One region of the Massilia sp. AB1 genome, then DNA from elsewhere that is predicted to be linked to it. Evidence: riboswitches for the same ligand, from Rfam matches in the RefSeq annotation. Region 1 holds a riboswitch; the other holds the start of a gene.
What was found. A riboswitch is a leader RNA that binds a small molecule or an ion and turns the genes downstream of it on or off. The one in region 1 is predicted to bind glycine.
Positions count from the first base shown of each region.

Region 2: linked by a shared signal. The riboswitch ahead of J8847_RS06140 (hypothetical protein) and the one ahead of gcvT (glycine cleavage system aminomethyltransferase GcvT) in region 1 are both predicted to bind glycine.

Region 1 covers NZ_JAGKSG010000011.1:1,404-8,003, forward strand. The annotation lists gene J8847_RS08665 (ATP-dependent Clp protease proteolytic subunit) at 88-648, opposite strand; glycine riboswitch at 982-1,065, shown strand; glycine riboswitch at 1,083-1,180, shown strand; gene gcvT (glycine cleavage system aminomethyltransferase GcvT) at 1,230-2,360, shown strand; gene gcvH (glycine cleavage system protein GcvH) at 2,408-2,788, shown strand; gene gcvP (aminomethyl-transferring glycine dehydrogenase) at 2,900-5,779, shown strand; gene J8847_RS08685 (methyl-accepting chemotaxis protein) at 5,796-6,600, opposite strand, start outside.
Region 2 covers NZ_JAGKSG010000007.1:24,154-30,753, forward strand. The annotation lists gene J8847_RS06130 (GNAT family N-acetyltransferase) at 1-55, opposite strand, end outside; gene J8847_RS06135 (hypothetical protein) at 254-706, shown strand; glycine riboswitch at 811-899, shown strand; glycine riboswitch at 902-999, shown strand; gene J8847_RS06140 (hypothetical protein) at 1,316-2,026, shown strand; gene J8847_RS06145 (C39 family peptidase) at 2,065-2,658, shown strand; gene J8847_RS06150 (hypothetical protein) at 2,770-3,954, shown strand; gene J8847_RS06155 (DUF4034 domain-containing protein) at 3,951-4,979, shown strand; gene J8847_RS06160 (EAL domain-containing protein) at 5,002-6,600, opposite strand, start outside.

The DNA of each region.
Region 1 (6,600 bases):
CTTGCCTTATCCATAGGCCTGACGAATAAACGGGCCGCGGCCATCGGCCAAGCCGATGTATCGGGCTACCGAGCCTGTTGGGCCGACTCAAATATTGCGCAGGATCGCACCCTTGGGCGGCGCGAAATCGCGGATGTCGTTGACCAGGCCGGCGGCCTTGGCGTCGCGCGAGTTCAGATGCAGGTCCGAATACTGGTGGATGCTCCACTGCTCCGGGGTCAGCTCGACGGTCTTGCGCAGAATCGACTCGGTGCGCGAATCGTCGGCACGCAGGCCCTCGACGATGATGTTGAGCGCATCCGGACGCGAACCGGGCGAGGCGGTCGCATGCGACTTGTGGACCATGAAGCGCGCCGTCTCGCTGCAATAGCGCTCCGTGCCGCACAGGTAGAGGATGACCGCGATCGAGGCCACCGCCCCGCCGTTGTACATCACAAACTTGATCGGCGAGCTGGCCATGAAGTTGTACAGGCACAGGCCGTCGCTGACATAGCCGCCGTTGGACTGCACCAGGACATGGGCCGTCTCGATGCCGTCCTCGGTCATGGCGGCGACCGCGTCGAAGACCCGGTGGACCATGTCACTATTGACGTCGCCAGACAGCGTGAACCAGCCTGTTTTTTCCTGTTGTGCTTTGTCTTCGCTCATAGTTTTTTCCGCCTGCAAAGTGAGTGTGATAAGTGTAGCAAAACCGGCCCGCGAGCCCGGATGCCGTGCGTCAATAGTGCGCGGCAATGCTTTTAGGAATCGAAATGCCCGCGTAACCGCCCTACCTACCAACGTCATCCCGGCGAAGGCCGGGATCCAAGTTTGCTCGCGTTCCCGCCCACGTTTTGGCTGCCGGCTGCCCAACGAACTTGGGTTCCGGCCGAGGGGGACGCCGAGTCCCGGAACGACGTTCTGAGGGTAGGGGCCGCCCCTTCCTTCCCCTGGTTTCCCCCTTAGCTGGTTGACAGCAACCGCCCTCTCGCATATCCTCCACAGTCTTGACAGGGAGAGCGCAGCACGCTGCCGCCGAAGGGGCACTACCCACAAACTCTCAGGCAAAAGGACCGGTCAAGGAGCGGCGGCGCATCGCGCGGCGGCTCAACTCTGGAGAGCGGCCGCGACACAAGCGGCCCACCGAAGGGGCAGGCGGCCAGGCCGCTATCTCTCAGGTACCAAGGACAGAGGGGAAAACAGCGCACGGCGACGTGCCCGCACCCCTATTCAACTGCCCTGAGGATTCCATGACGCTCAAAGCGACTCCGCTCAATTCCGCTCACCGTGCCCTAGGGGCCAAGATGGTCGACTTCGGCGGCTGGGACATGCCGGTCAACTACGGCTCCCAGATCGAAGAGCACAACGCGGTGCGCACCGACGCCGGCATGTTCGACGTGTCCCACATGTGCGTGGTCGACCTCAAGGGCGCCAACGTGCGCAGCTTCCTGCGCGGCCTGCTGGCCAACAACGTCGACAAGCTGCAGGTCCCGGGCAAGGCCCTCTACTCCTGCATGCTGAATCCCGAAGGCGGCGTCATCGACGACCTGATCGTCTACTTCTTCAGCGAAGACTGGTTCCGCATCGTCGTCAACGCCGGCACCGCCGACAAGGACGTGGCCTGGATGAACCAGCAGAACGCCGCCACGAATTCCGGCCTGGTCATCACCCAGCGCCGCGATAGTAGTGATGAAAATCGCGACCCGATCGCCCTGATCGCGGTCCAGGGCCCGAACGCCCGCGCCAAGGCCTGGGAAGTGCTGCCGGAGACCAAGGCCGCTTCCGAAGCGCTCAAGCCCTTCAACGTCGTAATCGTCCCGGACACCGCCTTCGGCGAAGTCATGGTGGCGCGCACCGGCTACACCGGCGAAGACGGCTTCGAAATCGGCGTCCCGGCATCCAAGGCCGAAGCCCTGTGGAACGCCTTCGCCGCCGCCGGCATCAAGCCCGCCGGCCTGGGCGCCCGCGACACCCTGCGCCTGGAAGCCGGCATGAACCTGTACGGCCAGGACATGGACGAGACCGTGAACCCGCTGGACGCCGGCCTGGGCTGGACCATCGACCTGGTCTCCGAGCGCGACTTCATCGGCAAGGCCGCCCTGCAGGCCAAGGGCCAGCAAGCCAACTTCGTCGGCCTGATCCTGCGCGAAAAAGGCGGCATCCTGCGCGCCCACCAGAAGGTCCTCAGCGCCGCCGGCAACGAAGGCGAGATCACCAGCGGCACCTTCAGCCCGAGCATGCAGCAGGCGATCGCCCTGGCGCGCGTGCCGCTGGACGTGGCGGTCGGCGACACCGTGCAAGTCGTGATCCGCGACAAGCAGCTGGCCGCTTCCGTCGTCAAGCTGCCGTTCGTGCGTAACGGCAAAGTCCTCGCCGCCTAAAAGAACAAGCAATATAATCACCGCGTCACCCATACCAGGAGCCTTTAATGAACATCCCTACCGACCTGAAATACACCGAGTCCCACGAGTGGGTCCGCCGCGAGGCTGACGGCACCCTGACCGTCGGCATCACCGAATACGCGCAGGACGCACTGGGCGACATCGTGTTCGTCGAACTGCCGCAGGTCGGCAAGGCCTTCACCGCCGGCGACGACGCCGCCGTGGTCGAGTCGGTCAAGGCCGCCAGCGACATCTACGCTCCGGTGTCGGGCACCGTCACCGCGGTGAACCAGTCCGTGGCCGACGCGCCGGACTCGATCAACCAGGACGCGTACGGCGCCTGGCTGTTCAAGCTCCAGCCGACCGACGCCGGCGCTGTCGACAAGCTGCTGGACGCCGACGCCTACGGCAAGACCACCGACAATTAATGTCGCCGAGGGCGCGCCGCTGAATGCGGCGCGCCCTTTTAGTTTCACGAAGTCCCGAATTCCTCATCTTCGCCAGCCCACAAGGCGCCGGCAATTCATCTGGCCACCATCATGACCCGTTCCAGCCTCACCCAACTTGAAGCCCGCGATTCGTTCATCCCGCGCCATATCGGCCCGTCCGAATCCGAACAGGCAGCCATGCTGTCGACCCTCGGCTACGCTTCGCGCGCCGCCCTGATCGACGCCGTGGTTCCCGCCAACATCCGCCGCAAGGACACCCTGGACCTGGGCCAGTTCGTCGAGCCGCGCACCGAAGAAGACGCGCTGGCCACCCTGCGCGCGCTGGCATCCAAGAACAAGGTCATGAAGTCGATGATCGGCCAGGGCTACTACGGCACCCACACCCCGAAGGTCATCCTGCGCAACATCTTCGAGAACCCGGCCTGGTACACCGCCTACACCCCCTACCAGCCCGAGATCTCGCAGGGCCGCCTGGAAGCGATCCTGAACTTCCAGCAGACCATCACCGACCTGACCGGCATGGGCATCGCCAACTCGTCGATGCTGGACGAAGGTACCGCCGCCGCCGAAGCCATGACCCTGCTGCAGCGCGTCGGCAAGTCCTCGTCGAGAGTGTTCTATGTCGCCGACGACGTGCTGCCGCAGACCCTGGAAGTGATCCAGACCCGCGCCCAGCCGATCGGCGTCGAAGTTCGCGTGATCGCGGCCGGCGACATCGAGAAGCTGGAAGAGACCTGCTTCGGCGTGCTGCTGCAATACCCGGGCGTGAACGGCGAAGTGCGCGACTACCGCGCCGCCGTGGAACACCTGCACGCCATGGGCGCGATGGTGGTCGTGGCCGCCGACCTGCTGGCCCTGACCATGCTCACCCCGCCGGGCGAATGGGGCGCCGACGTGGTCGTCGGTAACAGCCAGCGCTTCGGCGTGCCGCTCGGTTTCGGCGGCCCGCACGCCGGCTACCTCGCCACCCGCGACGAATTCAAGCGCAGCATGGCTGGCCGCCTGGTCGGCGTGACCGTCGATGCGCAGGGCAACCAGGCCTACCGCCTGGCGCTGCAGACCCGCGAACAGCACATCCGCCGCGAAAAGGCGACCTCGAACATCTGTACCGCCCAGGTGCTGCTGGCCGTGATGGCCGGCATGTACGCGGTCTACCACGGCCCGCAAGGCCTGAAGCGCATCGCCCAGCGCGTGCACCGCCAGACCGCCATCCTGGCGCGCGGCCTGCAGCAGCTCGGCGCGGAAGTGACCAACACCACCTACTTCGACACCCTGACCGTCAAGGGCGACGCAGCCGCGCTGCACGCGGCCGCCGTCAACGCCGGCATCAACCTGCGCCGCGTCGACGACCAGCACGTGGGCGTGTCGCTGGACGAGACCACCACCCGTGAAGACCTGGCTGCGCTGTTCGCCATCTTCGGCAACGGCAAGAACGTCGATATCGACGCATTGGACGAAGACGTGGCGGACGCCTTCCCGGCCGCCCTGACCCGCGAAAGCGCCTACCTGACCCACCCGACCTTCAACCGCTACCATGCGGAGCACGAGATGCTGCGCTACCTGCGCTCGCTGGCCGACAAGGACCTGGCGCTGGACCGCACCATGATCCCGCTGGGTTCGTGCACCATGAAGCTGAACGCGACCTCGGAAATGATCCCGGTCACCTGGCCCGAGTTCTCGAACATCCACCCGTTCGCGCCGAACGACCAGACCGTGGGCTACCGCGAGATGATCGACCAGCTCGAAGCCATGCTGTGCGCCGCCACCGGCTACGCCGCGATCTCGCTGCAGCCGAACGCCGGCTCGCAGGGCGAATACGCCGGCCTGCTGGTGATCCAGAAGTACCATGAGTCGCGCGGCGAAGGCCACCGCAACATCTGCCTGATCCCGTCCTCGGCCCACGGCACCAACCCGGCGTCGGCCAGCATGGTCGGCATGAAGGTGGTCGTCACCGCCTGCGACGAGAATGGCAACGTCGATCTGGCCGACCTGAAGGCCAAGGCCGAGCAGTACAGCAAGGACCTGGCCTGCGTCATGGTCACCTACCCGTCGACCCACGGCGTGTTCGAGGAAGGCATCAAGGAACTGTGCGAGATCGTGCACGCCCACGGCGGCCAGGTCTACGTCGACGGCGCCAACATGAACGCGATGGTCGGCGTGGCCGCGCCGGGCGCCTTCGGCGGCGACGTCAGCCACCTGAACCTGCACAAGACCTTCTGCATCCCGCACGGCGGCGGCGGTCCGGGCGTCGGCCCGATCGGCGTCGGCGCGCACCTGGCCAAGTTCCTGCCGAACCAGCTGTCGACCGGCTATGTCCGCGACGAAGCCGGCATCGGCGCGGTCAGCGCGGCGGCCTACGGCTCGGCCTCGATCCTGCCGATCTCGTGGATGTACATCGCGATGATGGGCGCGGAAGGCCTGACCGCGGCGACCGAAGTGGCGATCCTGAACGCCAACTACATCGCGCGCCGCCTGGCGCCGCACTACCCGGTGCTGTACACCGGCCACGACGGCCTGGTCGCGCACGAGTGCATCATCGACCTGCGCCCGCTGCAGGACAAGACCGGCATCAGCAACGAAGACGTGGCCAAGCGCCTGATGGACTTCGGCTTCCATGCCCCGACCATGAGCTTCCCGGTGCCGGGCACCCTCATGATCGAGCCGACCGAGTCCGAGTCGAAGGCCGAGCTGGACCGCTTCATCGAAGCGATGATCACCATCCACGCCGAGATCGTGAAGGTCGAACGCGGCGAGTACGACAAGATGGACAACCCGCTCAAGGGCGCGCCGCACACCGCGGAGGTGGTCACCGCCGACGACTGGAAGCATGGCTACACCCGTGAAGTGGCGGCCTTCCCGGTTGCCTCGCTGCGCAAGAAGAAGTACTGGCCGCCGGTCGGCCGCGCCGACAATGTGTACGGCGACCGTAACCTGTTCTGCGGCTGCGCGCCGATCAGCGACTACGAATAATCGCTGATCGACCAGCTTATTTGCGGCTCGACGCGAGCCGCAAGTGGGAGCTCGGATGACGGCGGCGTTCGCGCGCGAATTCGCGCGGGACGTCGCCGTCTTCTTTTTGGGCCGCCGCTTGTTCGGGCGGCTCGGCCTGCGGCTCTTCCAGCCGGAAACCGGACATGGTGCGCGACAGCGCCAGCGCCTGCATCTGCAGGGTGCGCGCGGCCATGGCCGCCTCTTCGACCAGGCTGGTGTTCTGGCGCGTCACCTGGTCCATGCGCACGATGGCCTGGTTCACGTCCTCCAGGCTGGATTCCTGGCCCTGGCTGGCCGAGCCGATGCGGCTGACGATATCCTCGACCTGGCGCACCGAGCTGGCGATCTGCTGCATGCTGGTCCCGGCCTGCGCCGCCCAGGCGGTGCCGCCGTCGATCTCGGCGACCGACTGAGTGGCCAGCAGCCGGATCTCTCCAGCCGACGCAGTCACCCTGCGCGCCAGATGGCGCACTTCGCTCGTCACCGCCGCCATGCCCGCGGCGTCCGGTCCCGCGCGCGCCGCATCCAGGCCCGCATTGAGCGCCAGCGTGTTCGCCTGCGCCGCCAGGGCGTCCAGCCCGTCCACGATCTCGACCACTCGATGGGCGCTGCGCTTGCCGGAATCCAGCGCCGCCAGCAGGCGGTCCACCACGCTGCCGCCCGCGTCGGCCGCCTCCCCTGCCGACGCCGCCAGCTGGTTGGCCTCCAGCGCGCTGTCGGCCGTGAGGTTGACCCTGGCCGCCAGGTCCTTCATGGAGCTGGCGGTATCCAGCATCGATCCGGCGCGGAACACGGCGCGG
Region 2 (6,600 bases), on a different contig from region 1:
GGTCCGCGATCTCGGGGATGAACTGTTTGTGGTTGGCGAGGTAGTCGACGATCATGGGGGGGATCCTTGTATCTTGTGAAAGAGGCCGGCGCTTCCAGTGTACGTGGCGGCCTGTCCTGGCGGCAAGCTGGCGATTTTGTCAGGTCGGCCACGTCCGACTCCTCCTACGCAGCCTTGTACCGTGCGCCTATTGGGCTCCAGGTGCGGATGATTAAGATGAAGCTGTCCCGTCATCTATGCCAAGGAGAACATGATGAACGATAGAAATAAGTCCACCCCGAAACGCGGCCGCGACGACGACCAGCGCCGAGGCCAGGCCCTGCGCGGCAGCGCGGATTCCGGCTCCGGCTTCGTGGCCGACGACAGCGCCGGCTACTCCAGCGTCGGCGGCCAGAACGAACAGCGCGAAGCCACGTCCGGGCGCTACACCAACTTCAACAGCGCTTCGCCGGAGAGCAATGTCGGCCCGGCCGGCGCGCCGCAAACCAGCCACGGCAACGCCGGCGGGCCCGTGCCGGGAGGCACGGTCGAAAAGGCAGAGGGTAGCCAGGGCCAGCAGAACCGCCAGCAAGACGAAGTCGCCATGGCCGGCGGCGGCAATCCCAGCGATGCGGCCGCCGCGGACGGCGGCCTGGGGAACCGGGCCGGCACCGACGACGACAGCGACAAGCTGGACCAGCGCCGGGACCGCGACGCGGGGCGCTGAGCCGACATGCAGACGCTGGTGCAAAAACAACAAGCGGGATAAAACCGTTGAGTTATTTGAAATAGCTGGGCTATCCTGTCTATACGACTGGCGCCCAGGCGCCGGCCGCGGTATCGGGAGAGACTGTCTATCCGACAGCGCCGAAGGAGCAACCGCCCCGGAATCTCTCAGGCAAAAGGACCGATACCGCATTCACACTCTGAAGAGCCGCCGGGAGACCGTCACCCGGCGCACCGAAGGAGCAAGCAGGCCCTACCTCGGCCTGCGAAATCTCTCAGGTCCAGCACAGAGGGGGTGCCGACGCGCAATGAGCGCGCGGATTCCCTTGTGACGCTTTTTGTGTCTGGATTTCATGCATACCGAACTTGACTCCGGCGCCCCTGGCGGCGCCGCGGCGCCGTGCGCGCCTGCGCAGCGCGCCACCGCCTTCCTTCCTCATCGCCAGGGCAGTTTCCCGACGCCGTCCTAGCGCTCGTCCCGGTTGTCCGGCACGCCATGCGTGTCCTTTTGCAGCAGCAGCAACAGACGCCCGCTCGGACAGGCGGGCCGCTTTTCACCTTCACATTCAAGGAGAAGTCGTCAATGCAAGCTCAACAACGGCAATACAGGATGGCTCGGGCAAGGCTCGCGGCCCTGGCGCTCGGCATCGGTCTCGGCCTGGCGGGACCCGCAGTACAAGCGCAGGCCGCCGATCCCGGCGCGGCGCGCCAGGCCGCGGCCGGCCAGTCCGCGGCCTTCGCCGCGGCCCAGCGCGATCTCAGCCAGTTCATCAACCACCAGCTCCAGCGCCCGGGCGCGGCCCCGGACGGCTTTCCGCTCGAGGTCCAGGACCTGCGCGCGCTGAAGGATGCGCGCATCGGCTACGGCTTCCCGGTCTACACCATCGATCCGGACCAGCTGATGCGCGGCCGCGGCAGCATGAAAAGCATGGCGCGCCACGCCCAGCAATGGCGCTTCGTGGTGCTGCTGGGCGAGCGCCCGATCGGCATGGCGACGGTGGAGCAGCACGGCGGCCGCTACCAGACGGTCGCCTACGGCGCCGCGGTCCTGTCCAGGGACCTCGACGCCCTGGTCGCCGCGCACGGCAATGCCGACCGCTCCAACCTGCGCCTGCTGCGCATCTACCAGGCCCGTTCCGACCTGCTCGAAGTCGAGACCGCCGGCGGCACCCGCTTCGCGCCCCTGTATTCCGCGCGCGCTTCCCTGCCCCTGCAGCGCACCGACGCCTTCGGCCGTCCGACCGCCGCCCTGGCCGACGAAGCCGAACTGCTGCCAGCCCTGCGCGCGGCGGTCAAGCGCAACCTGGACGAGCACCGCTGAGACGGCGCCAACGACAAGCACCCATACGGAGACAAATAATGAACCAACGACTGACAGGCCTGCTGGCCGCCGCGGCGCTGACCCTGGCCGCACCGAGCGCCTTCGCGCAGTGGCGCACCCTCAACGTTCCCCTGACCACCCAGGAACACAGCCAGTGGTGCTGGTCCGCGACCAGCAAGGCGATCCTGAACCTGTACAAGAAGACCCCGAGCCAGTGCCAGATCGTGAACTGGGCCTTCGGGATCAACTACGCGTGCGGGAACACGATCTTCGACTGGAGCAGCTACGCCAACCAGCCGAACTCCATGTACGGCACCAGCGGCAGCGTACAGAACATCCTGTCCGCCTGGGGCGTGCCGAACACCGCCTACAACGTGGCCTCGTCCTGGAGCAGCGTGGTGGCCGACATCAATGCCAACCGTCCCTTCGTGATCCGCTACGGCTGGACCAACGGCGGCGGCCACATCATGGCCGGCCGGGGCTACGAGACCTATAACGGCGTGAACTACGTCTACATCATGGACCCGTGGCCGGGCGAGGGCCAGACCTGGCGCACCTACAGCTCGGCGGTGTCGGCCTACGACCACCGCTGGACCCATACCCAGCGCATGAACGCCAGCCCGGCGCTGTAAGCCCCGTCTCCAGGCCGCCGCGGCGGCCTGGAGAGCGTGGAAATGCGCGTGTTTCTCCACTCATCCAGCATGATATGGTTCGACCTCCCCCATGTCATCGACGAGCCGCGCGTGACCAACTTCAAACCGCGGGCCGGACGCCTGGCCCGCTCCGCCCTGCCATTTACCCTGCTATTCACCCTGCTGGCCGGCAGCCTGACGGCGCTGGCCGCACCGGACCGGGCCACCAGGAACAACGCCTCCATTTCCGCGCCGCTGAACGAGGACCTGGCCCGCGCCTTCGCCCTGCCCAGGGAACTCGATCTCGACCCGGCGCTGCGCGCGGAAGCCGAAGCGATGGCCGCCACCCACCTCGCCCGCATCCGGCAACTGCTGCCGGCCTGGATTGACGAGGAAAGGCGCCTGCAGACCACGCCCGCCGAGCCCGCGTCCGAGGACGATGTCTATCATGCCGTCTTCGCCCGCGTGCTCAACGAACTGGCGCTGTGGCAGGTGGAACCGGGCGACGCGGACTACGAACAGGCGACCCTGGCGGCGCTGGCCGCATCGCCCGGCGTCTGCCGGCTCCAGGGCGATGCGCGCTTCCAGGATTTCGCGAGCCGGGTCCTGCGCCTGCAAGCCATGCCGCCCGCGCGGCGCAAGGCGGCGCTCGACACCGAGCGCCGGCTGCTGGCGCACTGGGGACAGCCGCGCGCCGCCCTGCCGCCCTGGCCGGTCCTGCTGCCTCAGGACGCCGCCATGCAGGCCGTGGAGCAGATCCGGCGCGGCGGACCGCGTGCGGCGCCGGCCCTGCCGCCCGCGCTGGCCTACGCCCTGCTCGCGGAACGCAAACCCTATGCCGAGCTGGCCACGGAAAGCAAATGCCAGCTCCAGCAATGGTGGCTGCGCGCCAGCGTGGCGCAGGGCGCGACGCCCGCGGCGGCGCTCGCCGCCTTCCGCTACGGCACATTGATCAGCGCGACCGAGCGCTTCGCCGGCGCCTTCGAACCCGTCGTGGCAGCCCCGGGCGCCGTCCCCGGCTACCCCAAGCTCGCCGAGCGCTTCGACGTGACAGGGGTGATCCGCATCGCGCGTCCGCTGGACGCTTCGGGCAAAGCTGGACCGGCCAGCATCGGCGAACGGAAGATCACGGTGCGCGGCATCCGCGGCACGCGCCCGGTCGCCTTCGAGAACGTCTTCGATGCGGTGGCCCTGCACCACGCGCGCCAGGCCGGCCCGGCCACGCCGCCGGAATTCGAGATGGTCTGGACCCTGACGCCGGCCGAACCGGACACGCCGGAGAAAGCGAAGCCATGAGACTGCCCTCCCCTTTCATCCGCCTGCTGAACGGCGCCGTGCTGGGCGCGGCGCTGACAGGCATGAGCTGCTCCGCTCACGGCGCCAACTCGTCCGTGGCGGCGCCGGTCGAAGCCGCCGCCACGGACGCGTTCTGGTGCGGCGACTTCGCCGAGCTCGAACGCCGGAACACCGAATACAGGAAGCCGAACCAGTTCGACGCGGACGCGAACCTGCGCCTGAACCAGTTCCGCGCGGGCCTCGATGCGCTGTTCAACTACAAGATGAAGAACGAGGAAGCCTACCTGAAGGAGGTCGACCTGCTCACCCTGCAGTGGGCGAACGAGCACCCGCAATCGAGCTTCGCGCACGTCCTGCACGCCCGCGCGCTGCTCAGGCATGGCTGGTCGTATCGCGGCAAGGGCTTCGTCAAGGACGTGCCCCCGGAAGCCTGGAAGGACTTCCACGCCTACCTCAAGCGCGCCGCGGATTACCTGCGCCAGCATGCCGACGTGGCGCTGCAGGACAGCGACGCGCATGACATCCTGCTGGAGATCGGCACGGCCCTGGACTGGGACCGCCGCCAGATGGAAGCGATCGCGGAGGATGGCCTGAGGCGCAACCCGGACGACAGCGATCTCTACCTCCGCATGGCGGCCTCCCTGTTGCCGAAATGGGGCGGCAGCCCCAAGGTCCTCGACGACTACATCCGCAAGGTCACGGAACAGACCCGCGCGCGCCACGGCATGGCCTTCTATGCGCGGCTGTACTCGCACGCGGCGGCGAACCAGTTCGGCCATGCGCTGTTCGAGGGCAGCCACGCCGACTGGGGCAAGATGAAGCAGGGTTTCGAGGACATCCTGGCGCGCTACCCCGACAGCGCGAAACGGCTCAACCGCTATGCCTACATGGCTTGCCTGGCCAAGGACAGGGACACGGTCCTGCGCCTGCTGGGCAAGCTGGGCGAGCGCGTGGATCCCGAGGAATGGGGCGAGAATCCGGAGCGCAGCCTGGAAAGCTGCCGGCGCTGGGCCGGCGAGACCTGATCTGGGAGCGGGCCGGGGCGGGTCAAGCCGCCTTGACCGCCCTGAGCAGGGCCTCGATCCCCTGCGGCTCGACCGGACGCGAGAAGCAGTAGCCCTGCATCTGGTCGCAGCCGCGCTCGTGCAGGAAGGCCAGCTGTTCCGATGTTTCCACGCCTTCGGCGATCACGTTCAGCTTCATCGAATGGGCCAGCGCGATCACGGCGTTGACAATGGCCGCGTCGTCGGCGTCCTGGGTCAGGTCCATCACGAAGGAGCGGTCGATCTTGAGGCTGTGGATCGGGAAGCGCTTCAGGCTGGCCAGGCTGGAGTAGCCGGTGCCGAAGTCGTCGATCGCCAGCTGCACGCCCATCCCGGCCAGGCGCGCCATGGTCTCGGTGGCGGCCGCCGGATTCTCCATCAGCACGCTCTCGGTGATCTCGAGGGTCAGGTATTTCGGATCGCAGCCGGTGCGCGCGATCAGCTTGGCCACCTGCTGGGCCACGTCCTGGCCCAGGAACTGGCGCGCCGACAGGTTCACGCTGATGCGTACCGGCGGCAGGCCCTGGCGGCGCCACGCCACCTGCTGCTCCATGGCCGTGGCCAGCACCCATTCGCCGATCGGCACGATCAGGCCGGTCTCCTCGGCCAGCGGAATGAAGTCGGCCGGCGACACCATGGGCTGGCCATGCGGCTGCCAGCGCAGCAGGGCCTCGACGCCGGTCACCCTGCCGCTGCCGATGTCCACCACCGGCTGGTAGTGCAGCAGGAACTCGCGCCGCTGCAGCGCGCGCTGCAGCGCGCCTTCCAAGCGCAGGTGCTCGAAGGCCTGCTCGCCCATGTCGGCCATGTAGAAGCTGTAGTGGTGCCCGCCCTGCCCCTTGGAGCGGTACATGGCGCTGTCGGCGTTCTTGAGCAGGGTGGCGCTGTCCTGGCCGTCGCGCGGGTACATCGCGATGCCGATCGAGCCGGTCGGGAACACTTCCTGGCCGCACAGGACCAGCGGCTGGAACAGGTTTTCCAGCAGCTTCCCGGCCACCGTGGCGGCGTCCTCTTCCCCCGCCAGGTCGGGCAGCACCACCACGAATTCGTCGCCGCCCTGGCGCGCCACGGTGTCGCTGTCGCGCAGGGTGCTCGACAGGCGGCGCGCGATCTCGACGATCATGCGATCGCCGGCGTCGTGCCCGAGGCTGTCGTTGACGTGCTTGAAGCGGTCCAGGTCGATGAACATCACCGCCACCTGGCTGCCGTTGCGGTGCGCGTGCGCGATCGCCTGGGCCAGGCGGTCCTGCAGCAGCGCGCGGTTGGGCAGGCCGGTGAGCGCGTCGTGGTTGGCCATGCGCAGCAGCGCTTCCTCGGCCTGCTTGCGGCGCGAGATGTCCTTGACCACCGAGATGAAGCGCTGGTCGCCGTGGGCGTCGCGCATCACCGAGACGCTGACATTGACCCACACCGTGCTGCCGTCGCGCCGCATCAGGCGCTTCTCGCGCTGGTAGTCGTGGATCTCGCCGGCCTTCAGGCGCCGGATCAGGGCCAGTTCGTCGGGCAGGTCTTCCTCGCAGGTGAGCTGCTGGAAGAAGCGCTGCAGCAGCTCGACCTCGGTATAGCCGAGCATCTGCGACATCTTGCGGTTGACCCGCAGCAG